DNA from 2 places in the Halomonas sp. HL-93 genome. Region 1 is predicted to be linked to the other one. Evidence: riboswitches for the same ligand, from Rfam matches in the RefSeq annotation. Region 1 holds a riboswitch; the other holds the start of a gene.
What was found. Region 1 has a riboswitch for thiamine pyrophosphate ahead of GA0071314_RS13530 (sodium:solute symporter family transporter). Riboswitches for the same ligand answer to the same signal wherever they lie in the genome.
Positions count from the first base shown of each region.

Region 2: linked by a shared signal. The riboswitch ahead of thiM (hydroxyethylthiazole kinase) and the one ahead of GA0071314_RS13530 (sodium:solute symporter family transporter) in region 1 are both predicted to bind thiamine pyrophosphate.

Region 1 covers NZ_LT593974.1:2,915,859-2,923,359, reverse strand. Annotated here, with positions in the region: gene GA0071314_RS13555 (TRAP transporter substrate-binding protein) at 1-528, shown strand, start outside; gene GA0071314_RS13550 (TRAP transporter small permease) at 578-1,141, shown strand; gene GA0071314_RS13545 (TRAP transporter large permease) at 1,138-2,403, shown strand; gene GA0071314_RS13540 (CoA-acylating methylmalonate-semialdehyde dehydrogenase) at 2,585-4,084, shown strand; gene GA0071314_RS13535 (hypothetical protein) at 4,159-4,851, opposite strand; TPP riboswitch at 5,065-5,167, shown strand; gene GA0071314_RS13530 (sodium:solute symporter family transporter) at 5,157-6,551, shown strand; gene GA0071314_RS13525 (diguanylate cyclase domain-containing protein) at 6,599-7,501, shown strand, end outside.
Region 2 covers NZ_LT593974.1:3,772,658-3,780,158, reverse strand. Annotated here, with positions in the region: gene GA0071314_RS17500 (D-alanyl-D-alanine carboxypeptidase) at 1-227, shown strand, start outside; gene GA0071314_RS17495 (DMT family transporter) at 309-1,184, shown strand; gene GA0071314_RS17490 (DODA-type extradiol aromatic ring-opening family dioxygenase) at 1,192-1,929, opposite strand; gene GA0071314_RS17485 (DoxX family protein) at 1,985-2,386, opposite strand; gene GA0071314_RS17480 (LysR family transcriptional regulator) at 2,480-3,400, opposite strand; gene thiE (thiamine phosphate synthase) at 3,397-4,011, opposite strand; gene thiM (hydroxyethylthiazole kinase) at 4,001-4,810, opposite strand; TPP riboswitch at 4,834-4,930, opposite strand; gene GA0071314_RS17465 (hypothetical protein) at 4,977-5,321, opposite strand; gene gloA (lactoylglutathione lyase) at 5,652-6,185, shown strand; gene GA0071314_RS17455 (DUF6164 family protein) at 6,187-6,549, shown strand; gene GA0071314_RS17450 (cupin domain-containing protein) at 6,541-7,221, opposite strand; gene ampC (class C beta-lactamase) at 7,335-7,501, opposite strand, start outside.

The DNA of each region.
Region 1 (7,501 bases):
AGCCGCGATCCCATCGAGAGCGTTGACGATCTGGAAGGCCAGCGTTTGCGGATTACGCCGTTTGAGCCAATTCGTGATTTCTATACCGCCACCGGAGCGGCGCCGGCGCCGATGCCGCTGCTCGAAGTCTACGATGCCCTGGCCAACGGTCAGGTGGATGCCATCGATATGGACTTCGACTCCATCCTGATTCTCAAATTCTACGAGCAGGCCGAAAACCTGTTGATTTCCAACCACATGATGTTCCCCATGGTGGGTGTGGTATCCGGGCGCGTATGGCGGGAGCTATCCGAAGAAGATCGTGAGTTGATCGATACCGCCATGGCCGAGCACTTGGAAAATGTGCTGGTGGGGTTTGAAGAGAAGGATGCCGCTCAGGAAGAAGAGATTCGCGAGCTGGATATCAATATTGTTGAGGCGGACGCTGAGTTTTTCTCCGACGCGATTGCTGAATGGGAAGATATCTGGGCGCCCAAAGCACCGATGCTTGAAACCCTGCGCGAAGAAGCCGACCGCCTGCGTGAGTAAACCGCTGCTAAGCTAACAACTCGATCACCGACAAGAGTCATCAATCATCATGCTGCAACGCCTTTCCTCGGGGCTTGCCCGCTGTGAAGAGACCGCCGCCGCCGCCCTAGCCGCGGCGGTAACGTGTTTAATCCTGGTCAATATCGCCTTTCGTGTGCTGGGTAACCCGCTTTATTGGATAAGCGAGTTATCCATTTATGCGATGATCTGGATGACCTTCTTGATTGCAGGGGCGGTGTTTAAGCGCCGCCAGGGAGTTGCGGTAACGCTATTAAGCGACTTGTTGCCGCGCAATGGGCGTAAACTGGTCGGCCTCTGGGTGGATGTGATGGTGCTGGTGTTTGCCGTGCTGCTGGTTTGGCTATGCTGGCGCTGGTACCAGCCCTTGGCGCTTGCCCAAGCGGGGTTTGATATCGGTGCGTTTCAGGGGCAAACGTTCAACTTCATCTATGCCGAAAATACGTCGACGCTAGGCGTGAAAAAATTCTGGGCATGGCTGATTGTGCCGTGGTTTGCGCTGTCGCTTAGCCTGCATGGATTGGCTAATCTTGCCCAGTCGATTACCCAGTGGCGTAACCCTGCCGAAGAACCTTCCGCCGAGACATTGCTATGACGCTTGGAGTGTTTTTACTGTTACTCCTCGGCGCCGTGCCGATTGCCTTGGTGCTGGCGCTGACGGCCATGGTGTATATCTATGTGTCGGGCAACACGGTGCTGTTCGACTCCTATCCGCAGCAATTATTTAGCGCCATCGACAGCTACGGTCTGCTGGCGATCCCGCTGTTTATGTTGGCAGGGGAGTTGATGAACGAAGGCGGACTCACCAAACGCTTGATTGCCCTGGCGCGTATCTTGGTGGGCGGCTTCCGGGGCGGTCTTGCTTACATTAACCTAGTAGCCAACATGATGATGGCGGCGATTATTGGTTCTGCCGCTTCGCAAATCGCCATTATGTCCCGCGCCATGGTGCCCGCCATGGAGGAAGAAGGCTACGACACCCCTTACAGTGCCGCGATTACCGCGGCGGGCGGTTTGCTGTCGCCGATTATCCCGCCCTCAATGCTATTTGTGCTGTTCGGCGTGATGGCCCAGGTGCCCATCGCCGAGATGTTTATTGCCGGATTGCTTCCTGGGTTATTGCTGGGCGCGAGTTTCTTTATTGTGATTGCGCTGGTAGGGCTTGTGCAGCAATACCCCAAAGGGCAGTGGCCCAGTCGCCAACAGGCCTTACACGACGCACTTTGGGGGCTGCCCGCGCTGTTGATTCCGGTGATTATCATCGGCGGTATTTTATGGGGGATTGCTACCCCCACCGAGTCAGCGGCGCTGGCCTCCTTGGCGGCGTTAATCATGGGGCGTTTCGTGTACGGCGGCCTGGCTCTTGACCAAATGCCCCAGGTGCTAAAGCGTACGGCGATTAACGCGGGACTGGTGATTATACTGATTGCAGCGGCGGGGGTGTTTGGCTGGGTGGTGGTTTATGAACGACTGCCGCAGATGGCCGCTGCATGGATTGCGGCCCTAACCCACGACCCGTTTGTCTTTTTGCTATTAGTTATCGGTGCACTGCTGTTGGTGGGAATGGTGATTGACGGTATCGCCGCGTTGATTCTAGTGGTGCCCATTCTAATGCCCATTGCAGAAAACCAGTTCGCTATCAGCCCTTATCAATTTGGCGTTGTGGTCTGCTTAACGCTGGTGATGGGGCTGTTAACCCCGCCCGTTGGGGCGGGGCTGTTTATTGCCTCTTCGATGACTGGCGCGCCGCCACTAAAAATCTTCCGCGCACTGCTGCCGTTTTTGCTGGCGACATTAGTAACGCTGGTGCTGTTGGCGTGGCTGCCGTGGCTAACCAACGGGTTAATTAACCGTTAATCTTCGGCAATGAAAGGTGTGGCCACACGCTATTACGCAGGTGGATGTCCGCGCAGTATGGCCATTGGCATGGCAAGGTGGAAAGGCTAATTGACGCCGCGCGATAGTTTCTGTTTACTCAAGGCATGTGAAATTGACGTTTACGTTAACTTGCCAACACAATGATAACAGGAGCTATGCTATGTCCGTTCGCGAAATCCCCATGTATATCGATGGTCAGCCGGTCACCTCTCAAAGCCAGGAGTGGCGCGATGTGGTGAATCCGGCCACCCAGGAAGTCGTGGCCCGTGTGCCTTTCTGCACTGCCGAGGAAGTCGAGCGTGCAGTTGCCAGCGCCAAAACGGCGTTCAAAGAATGGCGTAAAGTGCCGCTGGGCAAACGCATGCGCATCATGCTCAAGCTACAGGCGCTGATTCGCGAGCACACGCCCGAACTGGCGGCGCTGATTACCGAGGAGCACGGCAAAACCCTGCCGGACGCCGAAGGCGAGGTTGGGCGCGGGCTAGAGGTGGTTGAACACGCCTGCTCAATCACGTCGCTACAGCTTGGTGAGTTGGCTGAAAACGCTGCTAACGAAGTCGATGTGTATACCATGCACCAGCCGCTGGGCGTCGGGGCGGGCATTACTGCGTTTAACTTCCCGATTATGCTGCCCTGCTTTATGTTCCCACTGGCGATTGCTACCGGCAATACCTTTGTACTGAAGCCCTCTGAGCAGGACCCAAGCTCGACCATGCGCCTGGTTGAGCTTGCTCATGAAGCGGGCATTCCAGCAGGCGTATTAAACGTGGTCCATGGTGGCCCTGAGGTGGCCAATCAGATTGCCGATCACCAGGATATCAAGGCGTTGTCGTTCATCGGTTCGACCCATGTAGGCTCGCTGCTTTACAACCGCGCTGCCGCGGCGGGTAAACGCATGCAGGCGATGATGGGCGCTAAGAACCATTGCGTGGTGATGCCTGATGCCAACCGCAGCCAGGCGATTGATAGCCTGCTGGGCTCTGCTTTTGGTGCCGCCGGGCAGCGCTGTATGGCCAACTCAGTGGTGGTATTGGTGGGTGAAGCCCGCGAATGGCTGAATGACATTGTCGATGGTGCCCGCAGTATGAAAGTTGGCCCCGGTACCCAGCGCGATGCGGATTTGGGGCCGCTGGTATCTCCCCAAGCCAAAGAGCGGGTCGAGCGGTTAATTACCGCAGGAGAAAAAGAAGGCGCCAAGTTAATGGTCGACGGTCGAGGCTGTTCTGTGGACGGCTATCCGGAGGGTAATTTCGTAGGGCCGACACTGTTTGCCGACGTGACCGCAGAGATGACCGTCTACCGCGAGGAAATCTTTGGGCCAGTGCTCTGCGTGGTGAGCGTGGAAACCCTGGACGACGCCATCGCGTTCATCAACGGCAACCCCAACGGCAACGGTACCTCAATCTTTACCAACTCCGGCTGGGTCGCGCGGCGCTTTGAAACCGATATCGACGTAGGACAAATTGGTATTAACGTGCCGATTCCCGTGCCGGTCGCCTATTTCAGCTTTACCGGCTCGCGTGGGTCGAAGTTGGGTGACCTGGGGCCGAACGGCAAGCAGGCGATTGCCTTCTGGACACAAACTAAAACCGTGACCGCACGCTGGTTCGAACCGGAGAATGTCTCCAGCGGTATTAACAGCACGATTTCACTTAGCTAACGTCACTTGCCTCCTTCCCCTCTGCTTTAGCTGAGGGGAAGGAGGCAGTGTGAGTCTTAAACCTCAGGCAACGGCTAGAAATCGTGAAACAACGGCAGGCTTTCTTCCAGCAGTTGCTCAATGGGATCAAGCTGACTTTCGTGCAGAACCAGTAATGACGGCTCTTCGATAAAGTGCTTGCCAGTCGGCACCAATAGCGCAAATTCTCCCTCTTCAAGATGAAACTCGTGAATCTCGCGCAGTCCGTAAGGTGTGTAGCATTGCGCGCAGCGATACGCTTCGTCCTCGCCGTATACTAAACGGTGGTACATTTTAAACAGCGTATAGAGTGCTAAACCGCCTTCGAAGGCGGGCCAGCGCGCTGGAATCGTGCGCGTCTCTTCGTTTAATGTTTGGCCATCCGCCTCAGCATTGGCGATCGCATCGCTAAGCGGGGACGCCAGCAGGGCGTCGTTATCGGTGGGAAATGCAGCGTTAGTTTTGGAGGCTTGCTGAAAGTCGTTTACCACGCGTTTGAAGTCGGCGACGTTATGAATGGCATAGTCCACATGCTGTAAATCCTCCGGCTCGAAGCTGCCGTTTTCCCAGCCATGAATGACGCGTAGCGTCATCAAGCCGCGCGCCATGGGGCGTGCCAACAGCAAATACAGCATAATGTGAAGGTGTAGCTGTCGTTCGTCGGTATCGTTTTCAAACGCCTTGTAAGGGTCTGCAAACAGTTCGTGTAGCCTGCCCGGCGTATGTTCCTTGGCTTCTGTGTAGCGCATAAACGTTTCCCTTCTCTAGCGAACCGTTTCGCGATTGGCGCACGGTCTTTATCATGTTATTGGGTTACTTACTGAGTATGGCGAGCGGTTGTCAAGATTGAAAGACCTTGTGACGTGAAACGCCGTTTGCCTGCGCGTTATGGCATACTCATGGTGCTTTACGCTGACGCGTTTATCGTTGAGGATAGCGTCCGTTTAGATAATTCTTTCACTCATTGTCGCCAGGGGAGCCCCCAAGGGCTGAGAGTGCGCTTAGCGTTTACCCTGGAACCTGATCCGGATCATACCGGCGGAGGAAGTGCGACATGTCTTACCTAACATCAGCCGTGCTAGCCGCGGCACTCGGTGGTTTTATCCTGCTTGGTCTGCGCGCGCGCTGGGCCGATGGCACGGTCGATGACTATATCACGGCACGTAATTCACAGTCCGGGGCATCTCTTGGGCTGTCGTTTCTCGCGTCCGGCATGGGGGCGTGGATTCTGTTTGCGCCGCCGGAAATCGGTGCGTTTGTGGGGCCTGTGGCGCTGACCGGTTATGCCCTCGGTTCGGCGCTGCCGTTTATCGTATTAGGCCTTTATGGACCCGCTATTCGCCGGGCGTTGCCGGAAGGCAGAAGCATCGCTGAGTTCGCCCAGGCATGCTTTGGTACAAACGTGCGGCGCTGGGTTTCGCTGGTCTCAGTGGCCTATATGGCCTGCTTTTTAGCCGCAGAGCTGACGGCCATTGGCGCGATTACCGCTTTGCTTTCCGATGTGCCGCCCGCCCTGGTGGTACTTGGCGTTGCCTTGAGTACGCTTGCCTATACCGTGCTCGGAGGACTGCGGGCAAGCCTTGCCACCGATCGCTGGCAAGCTTGGCTGCTGGTCGCTTTGTTGCTCATCGTCAGCAGCGTGGCGTACACACACCTGCCCGATATGCCCACGATGTCGTCGATGCCAAAGGTGCCGTTAAGCGACGCGCTGAGCGTGGCGATAACGTTGGTGATCGCCGTCACCGCAGCCAATCTGTTTCACCAAGGTTACTGGCAACGGGTATGGGCCGCGCAGGATTCACAAAGTCTTGGTCGTGGTGCGTGGTTGGGTGGCGGTATGACCATCGCCGTAGTGATGGTGATTGGCGGCTTGGGGATGCTTGCCTCGATCAGCGGGGTTGAGTTGGGTGATCCGCCGATGCCGTTTTTTGCTTTACTGGGTAACGCACCCTCTTGGCTTGCACTATTGGCTCTCGTGCTAGCGGTGACGCTGGTGGCATCGAGCGTGGATACGCTGCAAAATGCGATTGCCTCGTTGATGGTGTCTCAGCATCAGCAGCAGGGCAGATCACTAACCACCGCCCGTTGGCTGACCGTTGCCTTGATGGTGCCGGTGGTTATCATCGCACTACAAGGGCTCTCGGTACTGCGGCTGTTTTTAGTCGCCGACCTACTGTGCGCCGCGATTGTCGTGCCGGTACTGCTGGGGCTATGGCAGCGTATGACAACTGCCGCCGCTATCGGCGGCGGCATCGCTGGATTATTAGGCGCCGTTTTACCCGGCTGGGTCACGACCAGTAGCTTGGAAGCAGGGCTGCTAGCTGCCACTTTCCCCAATGGCATTCCTACGCTTGGGCCTTTTTTGGGGGCGCTATTGGCTTCCTCATTGGTAAGCGTCAGTTGGGCAAAGGTGGCCGGTAACCGTGCGCCTTGGGCAAAGCATGGCTGATCACGTTATGATGGTAGGCTACCGTCTACCATCATGGGTGACAGTCAATGAACTTCCCTATTCTGCCCGATGAAGAGGCTCGTCTGGCAGCCCTTTACGAATTGGCGCTGCTGGATACGCCGGAAGAACCCGCGTTTGATCGGGTGACGCGGCTGGTTACCCAGTTACTGAATGTGCCTACCTCGACCGTCACGCTGATTGACGCGAAACGCCAATGGATTAAATCGCGGGTAGGAACAGAACTTAGTGAAACCTCCCGCGACGTGGCATTTTGCGCTTACACGATTGCGGAAACCGTACCGCTGGTGGTTGAAGATACCCGTGAAGACCCGCGCTTTGCTGATAATCCGCTGGTGACGCAAGCCGATGGCGTACGTTTTTACGCGGGCATCCCGCTACGTACGTCAAAGGGTCTGGCACTAGGGTCGCTGTGTGCCGTGGATACCCGGCCGCGACGACTTAGCGAAGCCCAGCTCGACGCCTTGAAAGACCTGGGGGCGATTGTTACCGACGAAATCCACCTGCGCGAACGGTTCTTATTTGAAAAGCACCGCCGGGAGGCGTCGCAGGCCTCGCTTGAAGCACTGCACCTTGATCTCGAAAACCAGATTGAACGACGCACTCGAGAGCTGAATCTGGTGATCGAGTCGGCCTATGATGCCTACGTCAGTATTGATGACAACGATATTGTTTTAGATTGGAATCGCGCCGCAGCGACGATGTTTGGTTGGTCGCGTAAAGAAGCGTTGGCGCGGCCTATTCAGCAGCTGGTCTTTCCTGACGGGGTGCCTGAAGGCGATCATAAAACGCCCGTTACCTATTACGCCGCCTGTCGTGACGGAAGCCCATTACCGGTAGAAATACGCATCAAGGCACTCGATATTGATGGGAAAAGTCTTCGCAGCTTGTTTCTGCACGATGTCACCGAACGCCTTCAATTGGAGCGCTTG
Region 2 (7,501 bases), 860 kb from region 1:
AGGTGGGCGCTTTCAGTCAAGAAGATCAAGCTCAGCGCTATGCGCGTGAAGCGGCCGGGTATTTGCCCCGTGATGTAGAAGGGCAAGTGGCAGTCGATGCATCGGTAGGCCAAACGCCGGTATTTCGTGCTCGGCTCATGGCGCTCGAAGAGCAGCAAGCGCGTCAAGCCTGCGAGCAATTGCGTTCGCGAGGAATGGATTGCTTAGTCGTTAACGCCAGTCTCTAGCGCGGTATGGTGCGATCACCCCGCCAAAGGCTTTTGGCGGGGTTTTTTGCTTTTAGGTGAGGAAGAACAAAGGAGATCGCGGTGACTACGTCCCTGAAAGGCATACTCTGCATGTGTATGGGCGTTTTGTTCCTGGCGCTAGGGGACGCCGTTTCCAAATGGCTAGGTGAGGTGCACTCGCCACTGCAGATTATCTTTTTTCGGACGCTAGTCTCACTGCCGCTGATTGCGTTGCTCGCCCACTTTGCCGGTGGCCTGCGCAAGCTGCGCACCAAACGACCACGCGTACACCTGCTGCGCGGGTTGATATATACCGCTACGATGGTCTGTTTTGTACTGGGGTTAACGCTATTACCGCTGGCTGAGGCGACCGCGATTGCCTTTGTGGCACCGCTGTTTGTCACCCTGCTGTCGGTACCGTTGCTGGGTGAGCGTATTGATCCCCCGGTGCTGATTGCGTCGCTTGTGGGGTTTGTTGGGGTGCTGATTGTCGTGCGCCCCAGTGGCGATGCGTTTCAACTGGGTGCCTTAGCTTTGGTCGGAGCGGCACTATTCTATGCCTTGATGATGATTACCGCGCGCCGCTATGGGGGGCGCGAGCACCTTTGGGCAATGTTGTTTTACATGACCTGTGTGCCCTTGGTGGTGACCGGGCTGACATTGCCGTGGGTGTGGCAGACGCCGCAGCCATGGCACTGGGTCGGTTTTTTGGCTTCAGGCGTGTTGGGCGTGGCGGCCACCGCCTTTATCACCTTGGCGTTTCGCTTTACGCCAGCGGCGATAGCCGCCCCGTTCGATTACACCGCCATGCTGTGGGCTGTGCTGCTCGGCTGGTGGTTCTGGGGGGAGCTACCCGACCTGTGGGTATGGGTCGGCAGTGCGTTGATTATGGCCAGCGGCCTGGCGATTGCCTACCACGACCGACGCACGACCCTGAAACGTCGTCCAACCGCCTAGCCTGGGCCTAAGCGAACTGGTAGACATCCATGGCGAGAACGCCATGCTCTACGCTATGGTGCAGCTGTGTGGCTTCGCCACCGGCGCCCATGGCCACCAGCAGCGGCTGGAAGTGCTCAGGCGTCGGGTGATTTTGCCGGGCATGGGGTGCGCTTTCCCAGTCGAGCAGGGCTTCCCGGTCGCCGTTGCTGAGGCGCGCCTTCACCCACTGGGCAAAGCTATCCACCCAGAGCGGCATGGGGCTGTCCGGCGGCATGATTTCATACAGGTTGTGGGTCAGGCTGCCCGAGCCGATTACCAGGATGCCCTCATCGCGCAGCGCCGACAGCCGTTCACCCAGCGTCACGAGCGCTGCATTGCTCCAGCGTACGGGAAGCGACAGCGACACAACCGGCACATTGGCGTCAGGAAACATCAACGAAAGGGGCACCCAGGCGCCGTGATCCAGGCCGCGTTCGACCCGCTCGGCGTCGAGCAGCCTGGCCAGTCGCTCTGCCAGCTCAGGGTCGCCGGGAGCCGGATACCGACAGTCGAAAAGCGCCTGAGGGAAGCCGCCAAAATCATGAATCGTCTCCGGCTTGGCGCTGACGCTGACTTTGAGCGCGGTGCTCTCCCAATGGGCCGACACCACGATCACTGCCTTGGGGGAAAGCCGCTTGCCCAGCCCGCGCAGAAACGCGTGGGCTGGCGTCTTATTCAGGGCCAGCATGGGCGAACCATGGGAAATAAACAGGCTAGGTAACATGGGGAAACTCCATCGTGGGCCGACACCAGCAACCAGGCCAGTGCCAGCGTCAAGCTTATGCCAATCGGCGGTTCAACACCCAGCTGCCACTGCCCAGGCCTGCCTGAACGAGCAGCGCAATCGCCCAGAATACCGGAAACTCCCAGCCACCGCCGGGGTTGGAGAACACCCAGCCATTGCCAAGGTGTGCCCAAACAGCGCCGAGCAGTACCGGCACCAGGGCCAGGCTCACCCAGCGGGTATACACGCCGAGCACCAGGGCGATGCCGCCGCCCACTTCCGCAGCGATGGTCAAATAGGCCATGAAACCGGGTAAACCCAGCGACTCGAAGTAGGCAACGGTGCCGGGTAGGGTGAATACAAAGACTTTCATCAGGCCGTGGGCCAGGGCCATCACGCCCAGGCTGATGCGCAGCAGGGCAGTGGTGTGAAGGGGTAGGGTAGACGAAGGGGTCATGGCGGTCTCTCTCGTGGTAGTAGGCATCACGCGGGATGCGATGGCACCACTATACGACCGCGCGAGGGGTTGATAATCCCTTGGCCAGGCACTTCACTGTTGCGCAACAGGCGACAATCCCATTTCCGTTTCCCACGACGGTGGGTCGCCCCAGGCGTCCGCCAGTACCTCGATGAAATGCGCCACCTTGGCGGGTAGGTGGCGCCTGGCGGGATACAGGGCGTGAATCTCCAGCAGCGTCGGTGGCGCCTCCAGGAAAATCGGCACCAACCGCCCGTTGGCGATGCTCTCGGGCAGCAGAAAGCTGGGCTGCTGGGCAATGCCCAGGCCTGCCTCGGCGGCCTGGGTCAGCATATCGCCGTTGTTGCTCTCGAGCGGCCCCGAGACGGCCAGCGTTTGTTTGCCGACGTACCAGTGGCCGCTGTTCTGGCCGCTGCGATAACGCAGGCAGCGATGTTGCGAGAGATCTTCAATGCGCGTAGGCGTGCCGTGCTGCGCCAGATACTCAGGTGAGGCGCAAAACACCAGCTGACAGCGGGTAAGGCGCTTTGCAATCAGGCTGGAGTCGGGCAGGCTGCCAATCCGGATGGCCAGATCGTAGCCTTCCTCCAGCAGGTCTACCCGGCGATCGTTCAGATCCAGGCGGACGTCGAGGCCGGGGTGCGCCTGCATGAACCGGGCGACCTGTGGCGCGAGGTAGCGGGTGCCGAAGCTCATGGGGCCGTTGATGCGCAGCCACCCGCTGACGGTACAGGTGCCGCTGCTCACTTCAGCGGCGGCTTCTTCCAGAGCAAGCAGGATACCCTGCGCCCGGGCCAGGTAACGCTCGCCGGCCTCGGTAAGGTGCAGCCGCCGCGTGGTGCGCTGAATCAATCGGGCGCCCAGCGCTTCTTCCAGTGCCATGACCTGTCGAGATACCCGCGTTCGTGAGAGATCAAGCGCTTCAGCGGCGCGGGTGTAGCTACCCAGCTCAGCGACTTTGACGAAAGCCTTGATGTCATCTAGATGGTTCATTGTTCGCTAAACGCCAGCGCCGCCTGGCGCGGATCAGGCTGACCGCAGATCGCCGAGATGACCGCCAGCCCATGGGCACCGGCGCGCCGCACGGCGCTTGAGTGGCTGGCATTGAGCCCGCCGATGGCCACGCTGGGTAGCGGGCAGGCATTGACCAGGGAGGCAAGGCCGCCAAAGCCGATGGGCTGGGCGTGGTCCTGTTTGCTAGGCGTGGCAAACACCGGCCCGATGCCCACGTAATCAAGCAGGTCGGTGGGTACTGCCTGAAGCTGCTCCACGGTATTGATCGAAAGTCCCAGTATGGCATCCGGCCCCATTGCCAGGCGTGCCTGGTGCACGGCCGTATCGCTTTGCCCGACGTGCAGCCCATCCGCCTGGCTTGCCAGCGCCACCTTGAGGCGGTCATTAATAATCAGTGGCACCCCGCTGCCCGCCAGCACGGCTTTCAAGCGCCGTGCCTGGTCGATCATGTCGGCGTCACTGGCATGCTTATCGCGTAGTTGTACAATGCTAACGCCGCCGCTGACGGCTTCGCGGACGGTGTTCTCAAGCCCATGGCGCTGACACAGCGTTGCATCGGTGACCAAATAGAGCGACAGATCAAGCGGCATGCGACACCTCCCGCTGGGCGAACTGGCTGAGTTCGTCCGGGGTGAGTTGGTACAGTGCATCCAAGAAGGCAACGTAAAAACTTCCCGGCCCCTTAGTTATAGCCCCTGCGCGTTGACCGGCCAGGGCAAAGCACGCCATTGCTGCACTGCTGGCGTCCAGCGGCGCGTTGGGGGTTGCTGCGACAAACGCCGCCACCAAGGCGCTAAGCCCACAGCCTAGCGTTGTAACTCGGGGCATCATTGGGTGGCCGCCGTTGATGATGTAGCACTTGTCGCCATCGGTAATCACGTCCCGCTCCCCGGTCATGGCGACCACACAGCGATACTGCTCGGCTAGAGCCATGGCGGCTGCCAGGGCATCCTCGGTAGCGGCGGTCGCATCGACGCCGCGGCCCTGGTGGTTTAATCCATTGAGCGCAAGTATTTCGGAGGCATTGGCGCGAATAACGCTGGGTTGGTGGTTCAATAGTGCTGTGCAGACGGTCTGGCGATAGCCGGTGGCACCAACGGCCACTGGGTCCAGAATCCAAGGGATGCTACAGGCATTCGCGGTCTTTGCGGCGATAAGCATGGCATCGGCCCAAGGAGCTGAAAGGGTTCCGATATTAATCGAGAGCGCACCAGCTAGCTGGGTAAACTCTGCCACCTCTTCTTGGGCATGTAGCATGGCGGGGGAGGCGCCAGCGGCAAGCAACACATTGGCGCTGCTGTTCATCGCCACATAGTTGGTAATGCAATGGACTAGCGGAGTGCTAGCATGAAGTTTTGCGAGGGAGTCACCAAGTGGGGGTAGCGTCATAGCATCCTCCCGACGGGGGAGGTGGCAAGCGCGCCACGACTCCCTACGCCGGTATTAGCCGGTTCAGGTTATGAGGGTGCGTCTCAGCCCGTTGTGTCACGAGCGCCCCTGTCGTGTTGATACTATCTTCGGGTTGAGCCGGTCTGTAAAGCCCTGGCAGCGACATCTAGCGAAACGAGATGCGTGTTCCGTAGGTGAGCATTTCATCAGGTGTCATGGCTTTTCCCTCAACGCCAATCATTTCGTCGCCGCATTGATCAGCAAACGTCAGGATGCCGTGGGTTAAGCCTAATTCACCCAGTGTATCGCGGATTTCACCAGTGCCCAGGAAAGTGCTGACGTGTCCTTCGGCATTGGATAAATCGGAGACACCGTTGGCATGGTGAAAACGGACTTTATAGATACCGTCCATGGATTCCACTTCCACAATTGGCGAAAAACCGTTGCGGAGCGCTTGGGAAAGCTGCTTCAACGTGATGTGATCGCCAAGGGTCATATCAATCGAGGTCATTACCGGCTCCTGATGGACGCGCTCAGTTAGACATTACCTAGCGTCTTGTATAACGACATAATTAAAGCGTAGGACGTTTGCATAGGATTTCCACAACAAGACGCGTTGGAAGCCGGTTTTGGGGGCGTGGTAGCACGGGGTGGGCGGTGCACTCAGTACATTGAGCTCACGGGGCATAAGGCCTCTTGTCCAGGGTTGGTAATTTGTCAGATTGCCCTCATGATGAAGCGATAGATACTGAAATTGGGCAGTCATAAGGGTAAATAGAGACATTGTGCAGAGTCTCTGCAGGCTTATACAAAGTAACCGATACGTCAAAGGAGATAGCGCATGCCGTTTCAAGGTGAACAGCATCCAGGAGTGATACCTGCCCCTAGGCAGACCCAAGGCTTCCGCCTGAACCACACCATGTTGCGGGTCAAGGACCCCGAGCAGGCGCTGTCGTTTTATTCCCGGGTGTTTGGCATGCAGGTGATGCGTCGGCTCGATTTCGAGGAAATGCAGTTCTCGCTTTACTTCCTTGCGAACCTCGAAGGCGGCGAAGACGTACCAGAAGAGACCGAGGCGCGCACCGCCTGGACGTTTAGCCAGAAGGGTCTTCTAGAGCTGACCCACAACTGGGGAACAGAAAACCAGGACGACTTTGCCTACCACGATGGCAACGCCGAACCGCAAGGCTTTGGTCATATTTGCTTTAGCGTACCCGATTTAGTCGCCGCACAGGCATGGTTCGACGAGCACGACGTGACGTTTGTCAAACGGGCCGATCAGGGCAAAATGAAGGATGTGATTTTCGTCAAAGACCCGGATGGCTACTGGATCGAAGTGATCCAAGCGGACCTGATGGCCGGTAAGGGCGAATAGTATGGCACATCTGCTTTTCCGCCTGCGCCACGTAACCGACGAAGAGGCAATGGAAGTGCGTCAGTTACTCGATGCCCACGGCATGGACATCTACGAGACGCAGGCGGGCTTCTTTCGGCTGGGTGTCGATGCGATTTGGCTGCGTGATAAACGCCAGCTTGAGGATGCCCAGGCGCTGCTGGCCGAGTACCAAACCGAGCGCCAGACGCGCGCCAGGCAGGAACATCATGACGCGCTAGCGCGCGGCGATGCGCCAACTCTATGGCAGCGCTTCACTGCCCACCCCGTGCAAGTCACGCTGGTGGGCGTGGCCATCGTTATACTGATTGCGCTAACGCTGCTGCCCTTTCTCGCTTTAGGCTGATTCGGCCTGAGCGGGCGGCAAGTGACCGCGTTTGAGATATAGCTGCACCCCGTCGGTTCCGGCAGTGAGTGTCAGTGCCATGCCGCTGGGATAACGGCACCAGCTACCCGCTGTGTATTCACCGTCGCCGTCGCTCAACGTACCTTCCAGAACGAAAAACTCCAACCCACCGGTTAGCACCGGATAGCTGATGGCTTGCTCTGCCTCCCAGTGCTCCAGGCTGACGCGTTCTTGTTTAAACGTGTGCAACATTTTATAGGCGATGCCCGGTCGGCGGTCGGGCTGCCAGGGCAAGCGATGGGCGGGCACCGCCAGTTGTAACTCATCGTTAGGGTCAAACTGATGGAGCTTGACCAGAATCAGCGCGCCTTCATCGCCAATCTGCGGCGTATGGCCCGTACCGATAGGGTTGCGCAGATAGCTACCGGCGGCGTAGCGGCCATGCTCGTCGGCAAAGACGCCCTCCAGCACTAAAATCTCTTCACCGCCACCGTGGATATGGCGGTCAAACTGGCTGTTGGGGGCGTAGCGAACAAGGCTCGTGGCGCGCGCCACTTCATCGCCAATACGGTCAAGCATCATCCGTTCGACGCCAGCGCTGGGCGAGGCCACCCAGCGGTAATCTTCCGGTGTCACACAGGCAAAGCGGGTAAAGTCGGCGTTTAAACGCATGGGGCTGACTCTTGCAGGCAATGGAAGTGGTGCTAGTCTCCTTATCGCTGCGCAAAAATGCAACTTTCGCATATTCCGCCCCTTTGCTCAGCGCCATTGCTCAGCGCCATTGCTCAGGGCTCGTCGGTTAGCGCGGTAAAGATATGGTGCGCTGCCTCGATGCGCGCCTGATTGGGGTAGTTGCGGTTTGCCAGCATCACAATACCGATCTGCTCGCTGGGCACAAAGGCCACGTAGCCGCCAAAGCCATTGGTCGATCCGGTCTTGTTGTAGAGTGCCT